Regions from separate parts of the Paenibacillus sp. Dod16 genome, predicted to be linked through region 2. Evidence: riboswitches for the same ligand, from Rfam matches in the RefSeq annotation. Region 2 holds a riboswitch; each other region holds the start of a gene.

Evidence for each region. Region 2 has a riboswitch for ZMP and ZTP ahead of purT (phosphoribosylglycinamide formyltransferase 2). Riboswitches for the same ligand answer to the same signal wherever they lie in the genome.
Region 1: another riboswitch for ZMP and ZTP. It lies ahead of ACPV3A_RS20445 (bifunctional 5,10-methylenetetrahydrofolate dehydrogenase/5,10-methenyltetrahydrofolate cyclohydrolase); the one in region 2 lies ahead of purT (phosphoribosylglycinamide formyltransferase 2).
Region 3: another riboswitch for ZMP and ZTP. It lies ahead of rpiB (ribose 5-phosphate isomerase B); the one in region 2 lies ahead of purT (phosphoribosylglycinamide formyltransferase 2).

The regions. Positions count from the first base shown of each region.
Region 1 covers NZ_JBNDYG010000028.1:204,730-211,090, reverse strand. The annotation lists gene ACPV3A_RS20460 (CobW family GTP-binding protein) at 1-779, opposite strand, end outside; gene ACPV3A_RS20455 (TIGR03943 family putative permease subunit) at 779-1,753, opposite strand; gene ACPV3A_RS20450 (permease) at 1,851-2,792, opposite strand; ZMP/ZTP riboswitch at 2,951-3,030, shown strand; gene ACPV3A_RS20445 (bifunctional 5,10-methylenetetrahydrofolate dehydrogenase/5,10-methenyltetrahydrofolate cyclohydrolase) at 3,095-3,943, shown strand; gene ACPV3A_RS20440 (LacI family DNA-binding transcriptional regulator) at 4,241-5,233, shown strand; gene ACPV3A_RS20435 (glycoside hydrolase family 32 protein) at 5,415-6,361, shown strand, end outside.
Region 2 covers NZ_JBNDYG010000028.1:29,508-35,868, reverse strand. The annotation lists gene ACPV3A_RS19605 (diguanylate cyclase domain-containing protein) at 1-1,293, shown strand, start outside; gene ACPV3A_RS19600 (YdcF family protein) at 1,560-2,192, shown strand; gene ACPV3A_RS19595 (ATP-binding protein) at 2,203-3,645, opposite strand; ZMP/ZTP riboswitch at 3,899-3,979, shown strand; gene purT (phosphoribosylglycinamide formyltransferase 2) at 4,063-5,223, shown strand; gene ACPV3A_RS19585 (MATE family efflux transporter) at 5,542-6,361, shown strand, end outside.
Region 3 covers NZ_JBNDYG010000001.1:166,993-173,353, reverse strand. The annotation lists gene glyA (serine hydroxymethyltransferase) at 1-229, opposite strand, end outside; gene ACPV3A_RS00730 (TIGR01440 family protein) at 320-904, opposite strand; gene rpiB (ribose 5-phosphate isomerase B) at 986-1,450, opposite strand; ZMP/ZTP riboswitch at 1,565-1,646, opposite strand; gene ACPV3A_RS00720 (low molecular weight protein arginine phosphatase) at 1,738-2,325, opposite strand; gene ACPV3A_RS00715 (manganese efflux pump MntP family protein) at 2,379-2,942, opposite strand; gene ACPV3A_RS00710 (L-threonylcarbamoyladenylate synthase) at 3,025-4,170, opposite strand; gene spoIIR (stage II sporulation protein R) at 4,624-5,319, opposite strand; gene ACPV3A_RS00700 (hypothetical protein) at 5,779-6,303, shown strand.

The DNA.
Region 1 (6,361 bases), 180 kb from region 2:
TGGCTATGATGGTCATTGGCAGATCTCTCTGGCTGGTGGTGCGCATGCTTGCTGTGATCATCAGTCAACGCTTTGTCTTGCGTACGATCCGCAAGATCTTCTGGCTTCCATTGCGATGTTGGAAACGAATGGCTCGGGTCATTAGAGGGCTCAAGCTGATGCTGAAGCGTCGAAAACACTTCATTCTCATCCAAACGGCTATAGTCGGTTACGGACAGACTTGCCGTCGTGTTTATTTTTCTAATGGAGGTCATGACTTTGTTGATCTGTTTATCGTCGCAGTCCCCCGCCTTATTAAGGATGATCATATCCGCGAAGCTGATTTGTCCCCGCAGGGTACGCACCAGCTCACGACTGGATGCAAAGAAGCTGTTGTACTCGAGAAATTTGCTGCAGTCGGCCAAGGCAATTTTGCGCTGGATTGAGATTCGATCAGCCAGGGACGGATCCTGCAGATCCTCAAGAATCTGTTCAGGATTCGCCACGCCGGTCGTTTCGATGAATATGAGATCCGGCTTCTGATCTAACAGGGTTTGTAATGCTTGACCCAGCTCGTCTCGCCTGGTGCAGCAGATGCATCCGTCGAGCAGCTTCTCAATCGGAAGATCGGGGATTTGGCCGGAAACCGTATCGCCATCCACATCTTGTTCGCCCATCTCATTCATAAGCACGGCGGTTCTCCACTGCCGCTTGGCGGCATATTCCAGCAGTCTGAGCAGCAGCGTGGTTTTGCCGCTTCCCAAAAATCCGCTAATCAATACAACGGGTATCTTGTTCATTAATTGATCTCCTCCTTGGTCTCGTTATCATTCGAATACAGCTCGTCAAACTCCGCGACGGAGTCCGGATTCGTGAAAATGTAAGGGGATGCCGGCTGCTCGATCGGCTGAATCTGCTCCGCTTGAATTTGCAGAGTCTCTTTACCTTTCAAGGTGGCGACCTGGATCGTGCCATCAATCTGGACCCACGTATCATCAGCGAACGACGCAGCATTCGTGCCGCGCACAAGAACCCCGAACGGTACGGCGTCTGCCGTGCAGCACATCACGAGGAATCGGCTGACGGCAAAGGTATCCTCATTCATCTGTCCGTCGCGGAAGACGAAACCTTGCACCGAGATGGTTTTTCCTTGAAAATGCTCTTTGTACATATCCATGGCCCCGACGGTTTCCGAGAAAATGTCCGGTTCCACCTTAATGACGGGCAGCGTATATAAGCGCTTGGCAAGCTCTGCAAACTCCACACTATAGATGTCCTTGGCAACGAATCGTTCGTTCAGAGCAATATTTTCTTCTGCTCCTTGATCCATGCCGGGTAATTGCTTATCCGTGCCTAAAAAGGCGGACGTGTTGCGGTCATCGGTTTTACGCCGTACATCGGGATTCGGATAGGTGTAGATCATTCCTTTTTTGGCTGCCATATCGCTGCCCAGGGCTTGGTCCGGCAGGAGCAGGCCAAACAGCAGCGGCACCGTGAATAACCCGTATACCGTTACGTTTTTGACAAGGCCGGTAGGCAGGGGACGCTCGCAATCACACACCTCTCCGGAATCGCCCGCAAGGGAATGCCACATCATCCCGAATGCAATGAACAACAACGGAACCGGGCAGAGAAGCAGCAGGGTCTGCATATGAGGCGCAAGGTAATACTCGAGCGAATCTGAAGCATTCAGATGCATGATATAAGCGGCGAGAGCCGCAACAAGCAGCGACCGGAGCGTATAGTGAATCCGTATCCTCAAACTGGACTTCATCCTCCCAATCACCTCCAATCTCAAGCGGATACCTGTTGATCCTAAACGGTCCCGGTAATCTCGTTTGGTTTTTCGTCAATCTTTCATCCTTAGGCAGCTATCCACCCAAAAGAGCGTTGACGGCTACAGAGCCGATGAAGACAAGCGTCATCACCAGCAGGCTTAAACCGATCACGAATTTGGTCTTAAAGGTAGTCGACAGCATGAGCAAGCTTTTGAAATCCAGCATCGGGCCGAGCACGAGGAAGGATACGAGCGGACCTACGGACCCCATCATGAACAGGTAAGATGCGGTGGGACCGTTCCCCAATGCCAGCAGCTCTTCTCTAGGAATGAAGGATTGGATGCAGGCTGTCAGGAATGCGCCAAGAACCAGGTATTTGCCCATTTCGAGCAATTCGTCTCCGGCGTGGACAAACAGGCTTCTCCAGGTTTTGGGATGCTCGTGCAGCTTGCGTTCACCAACGGCGGAATCTTGTTCGGAAAACTCTTGTAAGGAACGCTTGAGCGGGTTGTTCCTTGAAAAAACATAGACAAGCAAACCTACCGTTACCGCGACTGCAAAAGCCAGTCCCATCCGGCCGATCGTCACTTCGGGATGCGAATGGAAGGCCATGGTCGTTGCAGCGAACACAATGGGGTTCAGGATAGGTCCGCTGAGAATAAAGGTTACAGCGATGTAGGCAGGCATCCCCTTGAGCATCAGCCTTCGAACGACCGGGATCATCCCGCATTCACAGATGGGAAACACGATCCCCAGCATGGAAGCGAACAGGACGCCGATGACCGGATTTTTGGGCGTGATCCGACGCACCCACTGTTCTTTAACGAACAGCTGAAGAAGGGACGACAGCAGCACTCCAAGCAGCACAAAAGGAAGCGCCTCAAGGAAAATGCCCGTAAAAACCGTTTTTACCTGCTGTATATCACGGCTTGATATTAGACTTGAATCGTTCTGCAGCCATATCGTCAAGACCGGTATCACGAAGACAAGCGGAATCATGAAGGGCAGCATTTTGAAGATTACCGGATATTTCATTCAGGCCTCCTGGAGCGAATTGTTCTTAGGACATTCTATGCTTGTACCATCGGCAACATACTAGATTCTTGTAAATTAATCAAAAAGATTACGATTTAATATGTCAACTTCATGATCGGTAGCGCGAAGTGCAAAGTCGTGGTATATTTAAAAAAAAGTTATCTGTGTGTTACTGGCGTAGCTTGGGGTACCAAGAGGGAGCACATAGGATCATATGCCGTACGCCTGGGCAAGAGGTAAGGAGACGATCAGTCGCCTTGCCTCTTTATGTTTTTAATACAATGGCGAAGGAGCGGATTAGCATGAGTAAGGAACCCGTAATTTTGGATGGAAAAAAGGTATCCGATGATATTAAGGCAAAGCTGGCGGTGAAGGTACAGGAATTGAAGCAGCACGGGATAACGCCTTGTCTGGCAACGATTCTGGTTGGCGATGATCCTGCTTCTGCGACCTATGTGCGGATGAAGGGAAATGCTTGCGAGCGGCTTGGCATCATATCCAAGAAAGTGGTGCTGGAGACATCGACCTCGACTGAGGAGCTGATCGCCGCGATACAAGAGCTGAACGAGGATCCGAATGTCCACGGTATTCTGCTGCAGCATCCGGTGCCGCATCATATCGATGAACGGGCGGCTTTTGATGCCATAGCCATTGAAAAAGACGTGGATGGAGTAACCACGCTCGGTTTCTCGCAAAATGCGTTTGGTTTTGCCGATTATCCGTCTTGTACGCCTGCCGCGATTATTTCGATTATGGATTATTATGATCTGCCGATCGAAGGGAAGCATGCCGTGGTGGTCGGACGCAGTCCGATTCTGGGTAAGCCGGTATCGATGATGCTGCTCAATCGCAATGCTACCGTTACGATCTGCCACTCGAGAACGAGGAACCTCGGGGAGCTTGTGTCCCAGGCGGATATCGTGGTTGCGGCCGTAGGCAAACCTAATTTCATTCAAGGGAGCTGGATTAAGCCGGGTGCCGTTGTATTGGATGCCGGCTACAATAAAGGGAATATCGGCGACTGCGATTATGAAGCCTGCGCGAAGGTGGCATCTGCGATTACACCGGTACCGGCAGGTGTCGGCCCCGTTACGATTGCTACATTGCTGAAGCATACCGTCGAATCGGCCGAGCGAACCGTGCAAGACTAAAGGAAAGCCACAGACCATTTGCATATGAATTAAGATGCGCCCATGAATAAATCCCCTTCGAATCGGTTCATTCCTAATAAGAGTTCTGGAGCTTGGAAAAGATATGGCTCCTGCCATAATAGGCTTGGAGTCTCCATTTCACGGATGCCTGGACGTCATGGTATAGTTAGGAAAAAGCGAAAACGAAGGGGAGAGATTCATGCACAAACGAAACAGGATCCATTGTGCTGCCCAACTAGGAGCTGTGGAGGACCATCTGTTCGTTGCAGCGCCGCAAGCGGCTCCCGGGAGCACCGAATGAAGAACACGATTGCAGATATTGCCAAAAAAGCCGGGGTTGCCAAAAGCACGGTCTCCCGTTTCTTAAACGGAGGTTCCGTCAGCAATGCAACACGCCAAAAAATTGAGCTGGTCATTCAGGAAACCGGTTATATTCCGAATTCGTTTGCACAGAGCTTGAAAGCGAAGAAAACCAGCATGATCGGCACCATTGTACCGCGTCTGGATTCATTCTCAGCATCGCAGACCGTTGCCGGCATGGATGAAGAATTAAGGAAACACGGTTATCAGCTTCTTATTATCAATGCAAGCCAGGACTTATCCAGGGAGATTGAAGCGCTGTATGATCTCGCCAGGCAAAAAATATCTGGCATTATTTTATTTGCGACTCAAGTGACGGATACCCATCTTGCCGCGATTCAAGAGATCGGCATCCCTGTCATCCTGTTAGGACAGCAGCATAAGGATGTTCACAGCATGATTTATAACGACTATGCCGCGGGTTATGACATGGGCCGGTATGTGCTGTCCAAGGGACATCGCCATATTGCCTATATCGGGGTGACGGAACAAGACGTTGCTGTCGGAGTTCAGCGGAAGGAAGGGTTTCTGAAAGCGGTAAGCGAGGATAGTGAGGCGAAAGCGGATCTCTATGAGAGTGGATTTAAGATGTCGGATGGTGTAAAGACCGCATGGTCCATTTTTGAGTCGAACCGAACGCTGCCAACTGCCGTGGTTTGCGCTACTGACAATATCGCGTTAGGCGTTATGAAAGCGGCTCATATGAAGGGCATTCAAATTCCGAACGAACTCTCCGTTACCGGATTTGGCGGATACGACGTAACCGAGGTGATTCATCCTGGATTGACAACGGTTAAATATGGATATTCCCAAGCGGGCCATCTCGCCGCACAGCATATAATGAAGCTGGTCAACGACGAGCCTGTGGATTTCCTGACGGTTATGAGCTGCGATATGATTCATCGCGAAAGCGTTGACAATCTAAAATAGGTATTTTATACTGAAAATAACGGAACCGGTTCCAATACTGCTTTTGCCTGGTATTGGAGCTGAGTTCATTATTTTTACTCCTGATTGGAACCGGTTCCACCATAGGTGAGTTAGGCTGATGTTCACGCATAGCATGATCAGTTAGATTTTTTTAGTAAGCCCATTTATAAGGAGAAGAGATATGGACAGAGAACTGAAATACCGACGCCTGGATCAGGCTTCTCCCGAAGAGCTTTCCTCCTTAAAGGAGAAAGTGAAATTAAGCGAATGGAGGCAGAGGTTTCACATACAGCCCATCATGGGCTTGCTGAATGACCCTAACGGGTTTTCTTATTATAACGGGGAATATCACTTATTTTATCAATGGTTTCCGCTGGGTACGTATCACGGCTTGAAATACTGGTACCATACATCCTCGAAAGACCTCGTGCATTGGCAAAACCAAGGCATCGCCATTGAACCTGGCCACCCGCAGGATGCTTATGGCGCTTACTCGGGCAGCGGAATCGTGAAAGACGACAAACTGTATCTGATGTATACCGGAAATGCCCGGGATGAGGAATGGAACAGGCAATCTTATCAATGCATGGCCGTGATGAACCGCGATGGATCGGTCACGAAGCTCGATAAGCCGCTGATCGACCATGTGCCGGACGGATATACCGAGCATTTTCGGGATCCGAAGGTATGGAAAGACGAAGACATGTACCGGTTCGTTATCGGCGCCCAAAGGGGCGATCAGACAGGAACGGCTGTCGTATATGAATCACCGGATTTGCTGGATTGGACCTGCAAAGGGGAAATCCAAACCCGTCTTGAACATTTCGGCTATATGTGGGAGTGCCCCGATTATTTTGAACTGGAAGGACGGGGCGTGCTGCTGTTTTCGCCGCAGGGGCTGAGTCCGCAAGACGACGAATACCGGAACATTTACCAATCCGGCTACATCTCGGGCAAGCCGCTGGATCGGGGCACGCTGGAGTTTGAACACGGCTCCTTTTACGAGCTGGACAGAGGTTTTGATTTCTACGCACCGCAGACCATGCTGGACGAGCAAGATCGGCGCATCATGGTAGGCTGGATGGGTATGCCGGAGGTCGTCTATCCAACCGACTCGCATGGCTGGGC
Region 2 (6,361 bases):
GGGGCTGTCGTTTATTATCAAGATAATTTGATGCTGTACGGTACGACACCAACTTCGAAGCAAGTCATGGAGCTTGCCGGCTGGTTATCTGCCCAGGCCGAAGATTATACGTACCACAGTTCTGAACTCAGTGCCGAATATGAACCCGCTAAAGCTTATAAGGATATCGCATCAGGTGTATTGTATCTCGCTTTGTCACCAGGCCAACAAAATTATGTCATGTGGTTCAGGCCCGAGGTTGTTCAAATTGTGGATTGGGCCGGCGATCCGGCCAAAGCCATTATCCAAGAGGAGGATAAGGTCCGTTTATCTCCGCGTAAATCTTTCGAGAAATGGAGACAAGTGGTTGAGGGGACCTCATATTCTTGGAAGTCACAGGAGTTAAGCGTTCTCCCGCAATTGAAGTCGATCGTTCGCAAGCAGACGGATGATCAATTAAGGCAAGCAAAAGAACAGGCCATACAGAATGCGAGAATTTTCAGAGAGAACGAAGAACGGTACCTGCAGCTCATGGGCCTGTCGCCTGTCGCTTTCTTGTCACTGACAACGGCAGGTACCATTATGTATTGCAATGTGCAGGCCGAATCGCTGTTCGGTGCAAAGAAACCCGAAGAGCTGCTGCAGCTTGAGATATATAAGTTGGCTAGAGAAGATTCGCGAGTTGATCTGAGAGAGCAGATCAAACGGATGGAGCAGAATCAAACCCAGTTAGTATCCGGCAGCGGCAGGTTTGTTACGCTGGAGGGCAACGGGATCGAGCTTGAATTTATGCTGGCTGCTATTCATCAAGGGCGTAAATCCTACATTATGGTGATTCTGAGAGAAGGTACGGCGGAAGATGGCCCGGATCGGGTATACTCCGATGTGCTGGATCAGCTTCAAAATTATGTGACAACAGACCCGCTGACCGAACTGCCCAATCCGCTGACTTTTGAAAAAGAACTGTCGATGGACTGGGAGGAATGTGTTCAGAATAAGCTGCCTTTAGCCTTGATGATGGTCGATATTGACGACTTCCGGGTATATAATACCCTTCATGGTTTATATGGCGGTGATTTATGTTTGCAATGGATAGCCGATGCCCTGAAAATTATTGGCGAACCCTACGGAGCGTCCATATCACGCTACGGTGGCGGGACCTTTATCCTGAAGCTGAAAAACGAAAGCCCCGAACGTACCTATGAATTGGCTGAGAAGATACGCCTTGGCGTGCTTGCACTCAGCATTCCCAAGGATCGCTCGGCAGAGGATGGGTTTATGACCGTTAGCGTGGGGGCGGCATGCCCATGTTAAAGTTCACGGATTTGATCGCGGAGACGGAGAAAGCGATGCATATTGCCAAGAGCAAAGGGAAGAACAGAGTCACGCTGTATGGATATGATGCGGATTAAACGGTAGATTCGAGTTTGTGTTACTCTCGGTAGTGCTAGAATAAAAAAACGATAGTTGACAGCAAAGAAAGCCCGACGCTCTCAATAAGGGAGCAAGCAGGCTTTTTTTGCTGAAAATGATAGAATGGACACTAAGGGTAGATTAAGATTGGGCGCTGGGGGTGCAGCATGACACGAAATATGCCGGCAAGGGAAGCTCGGGGCAGAAGAAAGCGTACCGTGATTTATGTGTTGGGGGTATTCATTGGAATCCTGTTAATTTATACGCTGTATGTGGGCATCACCATTTGGAATTATGCGCAAAGAACAGCCAATATCCCGTCTGATGCAGCCATCGTGCTGGGGGCTGCTGTATGGGAAGGGAAGCCATCGCCTGTTTTTCAGGGACGCATTGATCATGCGCTATGGCTGTATGACCGGCAGTACGTAGACAAGCTGATATTTACAGGGGGACGCAGTTCGGAGGATGAACTTGCCGAATCGGATGTTGCCAGGCAGTATGCCATCGAGCATGGTGTTCCGGAGAGTGACATCCTTGTCGAGACGGCTTCGACGATCACGGAGCAGAATCTGCACTTTGCCAATAAGGTAGGAGATTCAGCAGGACTGTCCTCTTACCTCATTGTAAGTGACCCGCTGCATATGAAGCGGGCGATGATGATGGCGGAAGATATGGGATTGGAAGCCAATCCTTCGCCCGCAGCCCGGAGCGCGTATCAGAGCCTGAGAAGCAAAGTTCCTTTTCTAATCAGAGAAGTCTTTTATTACATCGGTTATCAACTGGCATCACCATTCCGATAATATGTATGCGTTATAAAGCCGGTAAATGGATCGTAAAGGTTGTCCCATGATTGGGTATGCTCTCTACATTCATCGTACCGCCATGATTATGAATAATGTTCTTGGTAATCATCAGTCCGAGTCCCGTCCCGGTGTCTTTGGTCGTAACAAAGGGCTGTCCCAGGGATTGGATTTGTTCCTGCGTCATGCCAATCCCTTCGTCCTGCACGATGATTCGAACCTCTTGAGCGTTGTGCAAAATGTCCAAGGTAATGGTTCCCCCTTGATTCATCGCTTCCATGGCATTTTTCAGCAGATTGATGAACACTTGCTTGAGCTGGTTTACTTCACCCTGAACGAAGACCGGTGCCATCGGATAATGAGGGATGATCTCGATATTTTTGAGGGCTGCTTGAACCTTCATAAGGGTAATGATCTGTTCCATAATGGCAAACACGTCGATGGGTCCGCTGACATGAACGCTCTGCGGTTTCGAGAGCACCAGGAGTTCATTGACAATGAGTTCGATGCGTTTGAGCTCCGATTCAATGATTTCAAAATAGAGCTCGTTGCTTCGTTCCGCAGATCGCAGCAATTTTACGAATCCGTTAATCGAAGTTAAGGGATTCCGAATTTCATGGGCAATGCCGGCGGCCAACTGGCCGGCGGTGGTCAGCTTCTCGGATTGCATCACGCGATCTTCTTCCATCTGCTGCTCTGTGATGTCCTTGAAGATTCCGACCGCCGCTTTTTCGCCTTCATAATTTATGATCAACGTGAATCCCGTGACCATTTTCTCCTGCCCGTCCAGACAGCGTATCAGATAATCGACGCTTCCGATCTCTCCGCTCTCGGCATATTTTGCCCTGCGTTTCATCAGTTTGTTATGGTGCGATGCGTCGACTACCACGTCGGTTGAAATCCCGAGGACGTCACGGGGATGCGCAGCATTAACAAGTCTGAGCGCGGCAGGATTAACATAGTGGACAATGCCTTTTTTTGTTATGAGTACGGATAAGGGGAGTCCTTCCAACAGCTGCAAAAACGAATTTTCCTTCTCGTTTAGCTTCTGTTCCTTCAGCTCCAGCTGCTTCATAAGTTGTCTCAGCAAGGTTCGATCTTCAAACTGTACCAAGCAGCCACGGAAATTCTGCGCCAGCTCCTCCTTAACGCTGATACGTACACTGAGGTATACTTCACGATCGGATGGATGGTGGTAAACATATTCAAACTGGGTTATGGATTGCTGTTGATCTTGAGTGGCTCTTGCGTTCCAAACCACTTGATTCAATAAGGCGCGAATGCTGCTATCTTCTTGTGGCGCCCCGGCAGTTAACTCCTGCTGTGAATATCCCAATAGATCACTTAGTGCCGAATTGACCTTAAGAATCGAACCATCAAGCGATATCATTGCCATTCCGATTACGGCTTGTTCAAAGGCAAAATCATGATTGGGGTTGGAATAGGGCAGCACAGCAAGTCTCCTTTCAAATATCTGACAGGAATGAATTTATCCATATTATATGTTGGACCCTATCATTCATCAATCCTTTAAAGCGATAGATCAATAACGAAATTTCTCGTTTTGGCGATAAATCCACCCTAAGAAGTGGCTTTCGCAATCGCTGAAGGATGCCATCGATATGCTGAAGTCTAAATCCTAATGTCGCCTTACGGTGATATTGCAATTAACGGGAAGATTAAGTATGATTTAAATAACAATGTATAGGTTTATGTGTAACTGGCGTAGCATGGGGGACCATGAGGGAGCACATAGATGACGACGGCCGTACGCCTGGGCAGAGGTAAGGGAAGCTTATTTCCCTTACCTCTTTATTATTTTCTGCTTTTTTATAAGTCTCTGAAACTACGAAAAGGGGATCAAACAACGATGTTAAAAACGAAGAAAATACTGCTGCTAGGATCGGGAGAACTGGGAAAAGAAGTCGTGATTGAGGCGCAGAGACTGGGTGTTGAAACCGTAGCGGTCGATCGTTATGCCGACGCTCCTGCCATGCAGGTTGCCGATCACAGCCATGTCATCGACATGCTGGATGGGGAGAAATTACGCGCAATCATCGAGCTGGAGAAGCCGGACCTGATCGTACCCGAAATCGAGGCGCTGGCTACTTCGGAGCTGATTAGGCTGGAGGAAGAGGGGTACCGGGTTATTCCTACTGCCAGAGCTGCGAAGCTTACGATGGATCGTGAAGGGATTCGCCGGTTAGCTTCCGAAGAATTGGGGCTGCCTACTGCGGACTATCGATTTGCCGATACTTATGAGGAGTTTAAACGGGCTGTTCTGGACATGGGTTTTCCGTGCGTAATTAAACCGCTGATGAGTTCCTCAGGCAAAGGCCAGAGTGTATGCCGCTGCGAAGGGGATATCGAGTCCTGCTGGAACATCGCGATGGAAGGCGGCCGCGTGCAGAACGGCAGAGTGATCATTGAGGAATTCATTACGTTCCAGTCAGAGATCACGCTTCTGACCGTTCGCTCCGTTAATGGAACAAGCTTCTGTGCGCCAATCGGTCATATTCAGGAGAGCGGGGACTATATCGAATCCTGGCAGCCGCACAACATGTCCGATGAGCAAATGGAGGAAGCTAAATATATTGCAAGGACGATTACCGACGAGCTTGGCGGATATGGATTGTTTGGTGTTGAATTGTTCCTTGCTGCGGATAAAGTGTATTTTAGCGAGGTGTCTCCGCGACCGCATGATACCGGCTTGGTTACCCTGGTAACGCAAAATTTATCTGAGTTCGCGCTTCACGTCCGTGCCATTCTTGGTTTTCCAATCCCGGAGATCGAATTAATAACGCCGGGAGCCAGCCGTCCGCTGAAAGCTGCGCGAGAGCTGGAGAACTACACAATTACCGGTGCCGAGCAAGCACTGGCTGTTCCGAATACGCAGCTGCGCATTTTTGGGAAACCGGTGACCAAGGTTGGAAGACGGGTCGCAGTTGCGTTGTCAACCGCCGGCACAGTAGAGGAAGCGCGTTCGCGTGCGAAGCAGGCTTTGGATGAGCTTGTTATTGAAGAAGCTTAATCATTACCGATTCTTAGGGTGGTGCATCCATAATCTCATGAAAAAAGATCAACCGATTTACCGGTTGATCTTTTTTTTATTGAAATGATTTCGCGGATCAAAATCCGGTATGAGCCGTTCTGACCATAGTGACTTAGTTTTGTTAGTGGTTTTGATGATAAATATGCAGAAATTTATGTTCTTTCATGATAAGATACACAAGAATACAAACGACCCTCACCCATTATAATGTTTTCAAAGTGCTGCTCTATAGGCTTTACGTTATATTATCTAATAAAAATATAGAGGAACGTTTAGTGACGGCATAGGAGAATCTACATGAGAGACATGACGCAAGGAAGTCCGATCAAGCTGATCATCATGTTTACGATCCCGCTTTTGATCGGAAATATTTTTCAACAATTTTATAATATGGCGGATACCCTGATCGTTGGGCGCACCATTGGTGTGAACGCACTAGCGGCCGTTGGCTCGACCGGCAGTATTTTGTTTTTTGTTATTGGCTTTGCCCAAGGCTTGACGGCAGGTTTATCCATCATAACGGCGCAGCGTTTTGGCGCCAAGGACATCGCGGGCGTTCGCAAAAGCGTGGGAACGAGTATATGGATTAGCCTTGTATTCACGGTTTTTCTGACCATTGTGAGTGTCATATTCACGAGGCCTGTCCTCGTCATGATGAACACGCCGGCAGAAATCTTGGATGATGCTTATTCGTACTTAATCGTGATTAATTGGGGTGTTGGGGCAGCCGTCCTGTTCAACCTGCTGGCGAACCTGCTCAGAGCGCTTGGGGACAGCCGGACACCGCTTCTATTCTTGGTGGTCGCAAGCATTCTGAATATCGTACTCGATCTGTTATTTATTCTCGTATTTAAGATGGGAGTAGCCGGAGCAGGGCTTGCCACGGTGGTATCGCAGCTGTTCTCCTGCCTGCTCTGCTTGTTATACATTCATAAAAAAGTTCCGCTTCTGCAATTCAAGAATGCTGATTGGTCCATCGATTGGACGTTTATACGCCGGCATATGTGGGTCGGTTTCCCGATGGGCTTCCAAGCCTCCATCATTGCAATCGGTGCCATCATTCTTCAGATTACGCTTAACGGTCTTGGGGCAACAGCCGTAGCCGCATATACTGCTG
Region 3 (6,361 bases), on a different contig from region 2:
CACGGGCGATATCTTCCACGATATCCACACGCTCACAGCCACCGTAATAGCGTTTGCCAGGGTAGCCTTCCGCATATTTATTCGTCAGCACCGTCCCCATTGCTTCCATAACCGCTTCGCTGACAATATTCTCAGAGGCAATCAGCTCAATGTTGCTGCGTTGACGCTTCAGCTCCAAATCCATCGCTTCCAATACAGCCGGGTCACTCTTCCGCAAATGTTCCATCATGTTCATATCCTCCCATAATCCATCGTTATTTTTTCTTGCAAACTTAAAACTACAAGTTGTCATCATTGAAAAAGCGAGTTCTCATTCGAATCAATCGCACAGCGTGGAATCATCCCTCTGCTCGAGTCGGTACACCGCACGTTCTCCGCCGATCAGCTTGGGGCGGGTATAAGCCGCAGTTACGCGCGCCTCCCCGATATAACGCTCGGTCGGCCGGAATGGAACCGCCACTCTCCGCAAATGCATGCCGATCAGCGTCTCGCCGATATCGACACCCGCATGGGCTTCAATCGATTCCGCAAGGCAGGGCTCCTTCATGCTGCGGTAAGCTGCAGAAGCCATCGACCCGCCCGCACCCGGAATGGGAACTGCCGCCACTTCCGTCAAGCCCAGCCGCTCGAGCAGCTCGCGTTCCATGACAAGCGCACGGTTCAGATGCTCACAGCATTGATAGGCCACCGCGAAACCGAATTCCGCTTGAACCGCGGCAATGCCCTGGAGAAGCTGCTGCGCCGTTTCAAGAGCGCCGCCCGTACCGATTCGGCGTCCAACCACTTCACTGGTGCTGGCTCCGATGACCAGCACTTTACCCGGGCCTAAATCGGCCGCTTCGGCCAGTTCGCGGACAATACGCGCTGTCTGTTCGTTCAAGGAAACCTTGGAGATATCCGTCATGTCACAGTCCTCCCGATGATTTTTTCACAGAAGATGCTTCAATCCCATATCACGATAGCCGCAGCTGTATTACGCGTTCACTTATCGCGATTCATTCTTCAGGTAACGCTCCTCGATGGCCTTGATCTTGTTCACGCGGCCGACATGGCGCTCGCCATGACTGAAATCCGTCGTCAGCCATGCGCTGACGATTTCGGCAGCAAGTCCGGGACCGACGACACGCTCACCCAGCGCAATCACGTTGCTGTCGTTATGCTCGCGCGTCGCTTTAGCTGAGAACACATCATGTGTCAGCGCGCAGCGAATGCCCGGCACCTTGTTGGCCGCAATGCTCATGCCGATCCCCGTACCGCAGATCAGAATGCCGCGGTCCGCTTCACCCGAGACGACCTTCTCGCACACCGGAAGGGCATAATCGGGATAATCCACGGAGTCGGAACAGCCGCAGCCCAGATCCTCCACCTCGTGTCCAAGACCCCGAATGACTCCCACGATTTCCTCTTTCAGACGAATGCCGGCATGATCCGTACCCAATGCAATTTTCATCTATGAAAAACCCCCTCGTATGTTCGCTTTTGCGTTTTAGCTTGTTTCATTATAACCCAAATCGGGCGCAAAAGACGAAAAAAGAGCAGTCGGCGCACGTATTGTGCTCCAAATGCTCTTTGCCCAGGCGACCGGCCGTATATTCCGATGCTCCATCGTGGTTTCATCCACTTCGTCGCCAGTTACACCGGATCATTTGTTTTTCAACTTCATCTTAAAGCAATACCATGCGAAAGGCAAGTGGCTTTTTAGCCCAATGGCAGGCTTTATATCTCTAAAAGCTAGACTTAATTATGTCGATCCGCTTCCAGCTTGTCCAAAAGACGGAACAACGCTGTCCGTATCTCTGCGGCCGTCGCTTCATATTCCTCCCGCGAGCCTCCGAAAGGATCGGAGATATCGAAGCTCGGGATGCGCTGACGCAGCTCGATCAGACGCTCCCGGTCACGGTCGCTGACATCGTGGCCCAGAGATCTGGCCAGCTCAAGCGCTGCATACAGACTATCCTGCTCCCGCAGATCGTCCAGCACCCGGCGGTCATCCTCAACAAACTCTTTCAGCGTGTGCATCTTGTCTGCGGCGTGCGGGAACTGCCTTATAGCATACTGCTTATGCGACTGGGTCAGCGTCAGAATCAGATCCGCCCATTCCACCAGGTTCGCGGTCAACGGCTTGGACACCAAGCGTTCCTGGATATCCTGGTCTCGCAGGATGGATTCCGCATGATGGGACACCGGCATTCCGTCCACGGCCGAGACGCCGGCGGACTTCGTTTCCAGCGGAATGCCCCGTTGTTTGGCAAGCTTGCGCAGCATGCCTTCCGCCATTGGACTGCGGCAGGTATTTCCCGTGCAGACAAACAGTATATTTTTCACGGTCCGTTCCTCCCGTTCGTAGGTTCTTTGGGGCTATTGTAACAAATATTGCGTCAAAAAATAAACATGGTGCCAAAGATAACCAAAATCAGTCCGCCCAGCATTTCACCGTACTCCCCCAGCTTATTGCTTACCTGACGGCCAAGCAGCAAACCGAGAATGGACAGCAAACCGCCCACGACCCCGAAGGAAATTACGATTAACAGCACATCATCCACAAACATTCCGAGCGAAACGCCTACCGAGAAGGAGTCGATGCTGACGCTAAACGAAAACAGCAGCATGCCTAAAAATGCGGTAGGATGTATTCGCTGCCCTTCTCCGCCCCGCAGGGCGTTATACATCATATGCCCGCCCAGTAAAAGCAGCAGCCCGCCGGCAGCAAGCCCTGTGACGTGGCCCAGTAACATGCCAACGTAGCGGCCGGCAAATAAGCCCAGCAGCGGCATCAGCATGTGAAACAACGCGATCATGAAGCTGATGCCCAGCATATGGCCTAAGCGCATACCGCCTCTCATTCCAACTCCGATTCCAAGCGAAAATGCGTCTAGCCCGAGTGCAATTGCCATCAGCAGAATCGCCGCAAGCTGTCCCGATTGGACAGACGCCTCCAGCATGCCCATTCCCCCAAGTCCCATGGTCTTGTACACCATATGCGGACAAGGGGTAAATGATGCCAACAGCGTTCATGCGGCTGCTTTAATTCACGTCGATGATGTGGTGTCCCGCGGCCTTCAGCAGCCGGTTCATGACGGCTGCTCCGAGGCCCTGCTCCGGGCACGCTTCGGCCAGGATGAAGGTTGCGCCTTCGTCATCGAACCGGCGCAGGCCGGCGTACAGCCGGCGGGCCGCTTCCTCCGGCGCGGCCAGGCTGCCGAGCGAGACGGCAACGTCCGCGCGGTAGTGACCGATGCGCTCGTCGAACGACAGCACGCCGGTCACCTCCCCGCGCCGGGCAGCCGCCTCAAGCTCGGCCGCGATGCGTGCCGACACGGCGTCGGCACGCGGGCCCTGCACCACGCACATCGCACCCTTCGGTGCGTAGTGCGTGTATTTCATGCCCGGCGAGCGCGGCGCCGGGCTCTCCGCCTCCCCGGCGGCGCGATGCAGCGCCGGGTCCATGCGCACGCTTGCCGCAACCGCGGCAAGCTGCTCGGCCGTGACGCCGCCCGGGCGGAGCACCGTGACGGCGCCGTCTTCGCCGACTTGCACCACCGTCGACTCGACGCCCACCCCGGCAGGGCCGCCGTCGAGGACGCCGTCGATCGCCCCGGCCAAATCCTCCAGGACATGGCTGGCCAGCGTAGGGCTTGGCCGACCGGAACGGTTCGCGCTCGGCGCAGCCAGCGGACGCCCGGCGGCACTGATCAAGGCCAGCGCCACGTTGTGATCCGGCATCCGCACGGCAACGGTATCGAGCCCCGCCGTCACACGAGGGGATACAGCACCCGGTTTAACGGGCAGTACCAGTGATAGCGGCCCAGGCCAGAACCTTGCCATCAAGGCCCTTTCCGTCTCATTCACATGAAGGACCAAACCGTCAAGCTGAGTAAGCTCCGAAATATGCACGATTAATGGATTGTCCGACGGCCGGCCCTTCGCAGCAAAGACACGCTCGACCGCTTCCGTATTACCGGCGTCTGCACCAAGCCCGTAGACTGTTTCCGTCGGAAAGGCCACCGTTCCGCCCCGCTCGAGCACCTGCCCCGCTTCCTCCAGCGCCTGCTTCGCTTCTTTCTCCAAACTCAAGCTCTCCCTGGAAAGCAAGTTCGATACATGCCACACTTGGGTTGATTTTTGAGCAGCCTGGCGGAAGCCGTTATCCCGCTGCTGGCTAGGCTCCATGCCATTCCCGTTCTGTTCCATTCCTATCCCAAACTTTCTGTATATGAAATATATAAACTCTAACGTGTGTGTTGCCTATGCCCCAAAATAAAAAGCGCTTTTCGTTCTTCAGTCCCGTGCCGGTTCCCATTCAAACCAGTCGCGCCAAAGAGAAAGCACTCTTCTAGAGGTTGTTCAAAAAGTCCGCTTTTGATAAGAAAACCAATCGAGGTCAATTCAAGGACGAGCGACCGCGATTTAAAGATAGGTTTTCTTGCGATATAGAATTTCATCAACTCCGTTGATAACTTATAAATTCTATATCTAACACGAAGCGAATCAGGTAGCAGCTCGGCATCGAATCTTGAATTCAGCTGGGCCTTCCGGTGCTGAAAATCCGACTTTTTGAACTCGCACTTCTACATCAAAGTTTATCATACCCGATCAGGATTGAAAATCAACTCGCTTATAATCCTAAAACAAGCTTACCACCCAGTTCCAAATGCCAAGGAACATATCCCACAAGAAGAAGCGGACCTCCGGTTCACTGTCGCCTGCATTCTTCGGAGCTTCCTCTTGGGAAGCCTCGCCGGCCTCTGCTGAAACCGTTTGGATACCTGCGTCAACAGGCTGCGCCGCCGCATCCCCGCTGCCACCATCGATGAAACAAAGCGGCGGGAACAAGACGCACCACCAGTTCTGCCCTTGACCTTCGCCTAACGTAATACGCAGCGCATCGTAATCGCCGGCCGGATACACCGTGCCCCCGTATAACTTCGTCGGGAACGGCACAACGCCAAGCTCTACGGTGTAACTGTATGTAATCCCTCTTTTCTTCAACTCTTCACCCACCAATTGGCGGATTTCCGGAAGATGCTGCCGGGTTAATTCTTTGGCGTCTTCCAGGCTTTGCGGGTTCTCCAGCTGCAGGACCCAGAGCTGCATTTGCTCAACGACCGAATCACGAATCTCTCTTTTGACCAGCTGATCGGACGGGCTATCGGAATTCGCCAGTATGCGAAGTCGTATCGATTCCTGAGGGATCGGACCGCCAACAACGGAAGCATCAATCTGCTGTCCTTCCCAAGCCATGATGACCATAAACATACAGGATAAGAGCACAACCATTTTTTTTGCGATAATACGGAGGGTTTCACTATAATTTTTCATCTCGGACAACCGCCTCTCTATGAACGAAACTCTATGATGCTATCAGTATGTCCGAAGTTAAGAGATTTAGACCTGCAAATATACAATTTTCATTTTAAAAATTCTGTTTTATACAAAGTTAGTCCAACTGTTATCTTTTAACCATTTCACACCTAAAGAAGCTGTGTCCGTTAAGGTATTCTGCTAAGGATGAAAACTATCAGTTTCATAAAATTATGAAAACTTTACTATAGCGATGAAGCCAATAAGGTCTATATAAACTAAGAACACGCTTTTCTAAATCTCAAAATAAATCTTTAGTTATATAAGTCGACAATCAATGTACAATTCAACCCTCCCTTTGACAACTATGTCTATAATTGTTAACCTATTAATAGGGAATATATACCAAAAAATATAATATAGAGGAGGGCAGGGTTTTATTTCAAAATAAAAAAATGTAGAAAGAGGTAGATTTTCATGAAATCAAAAAAACTTCTAATTTCTTGTATGATGGCTCTTTCAGTGATGACTATTTCGACTCACGCAGCTGATACTGAGATCGTTAGCCTTAAAAGCAGTCCTACTTCAGTAGAGACCAATAACTATTCATCAGGGATTGAAATAATTCCATATGGGACTAGTGCCCCAACATCTCTATGGAACTTAGGAAATGGCCCCTATGATGCAGAATTCGGAGCTTTGCGTAATATTTTATATACAAACTATTATTTCACACCCAATTCAAATGGAGAATTATTTATGCATGGACGTATATGGGAAGAAACAGGTGATTCTAGCGGCACCTACAAATATAAAATCATTTGTTATGATGCATCAACAAAGAGAGCAGTTACTGAGACTAGTGGAGTAACTAACGGATATGGAACTGATGTTAACATTCGCTTCTATAATCTTGACAAATCTAAGAATTATTACTTTGGATATCAGAATCTTGACGGCTCCTGGTCGACCTTAGGGGGCTATACAACAATTTCTCGTTAAAAAAGTACTTTCATTTGAATATAAATACTTAATTTGCTTTAATTATTATTAAAAGGAA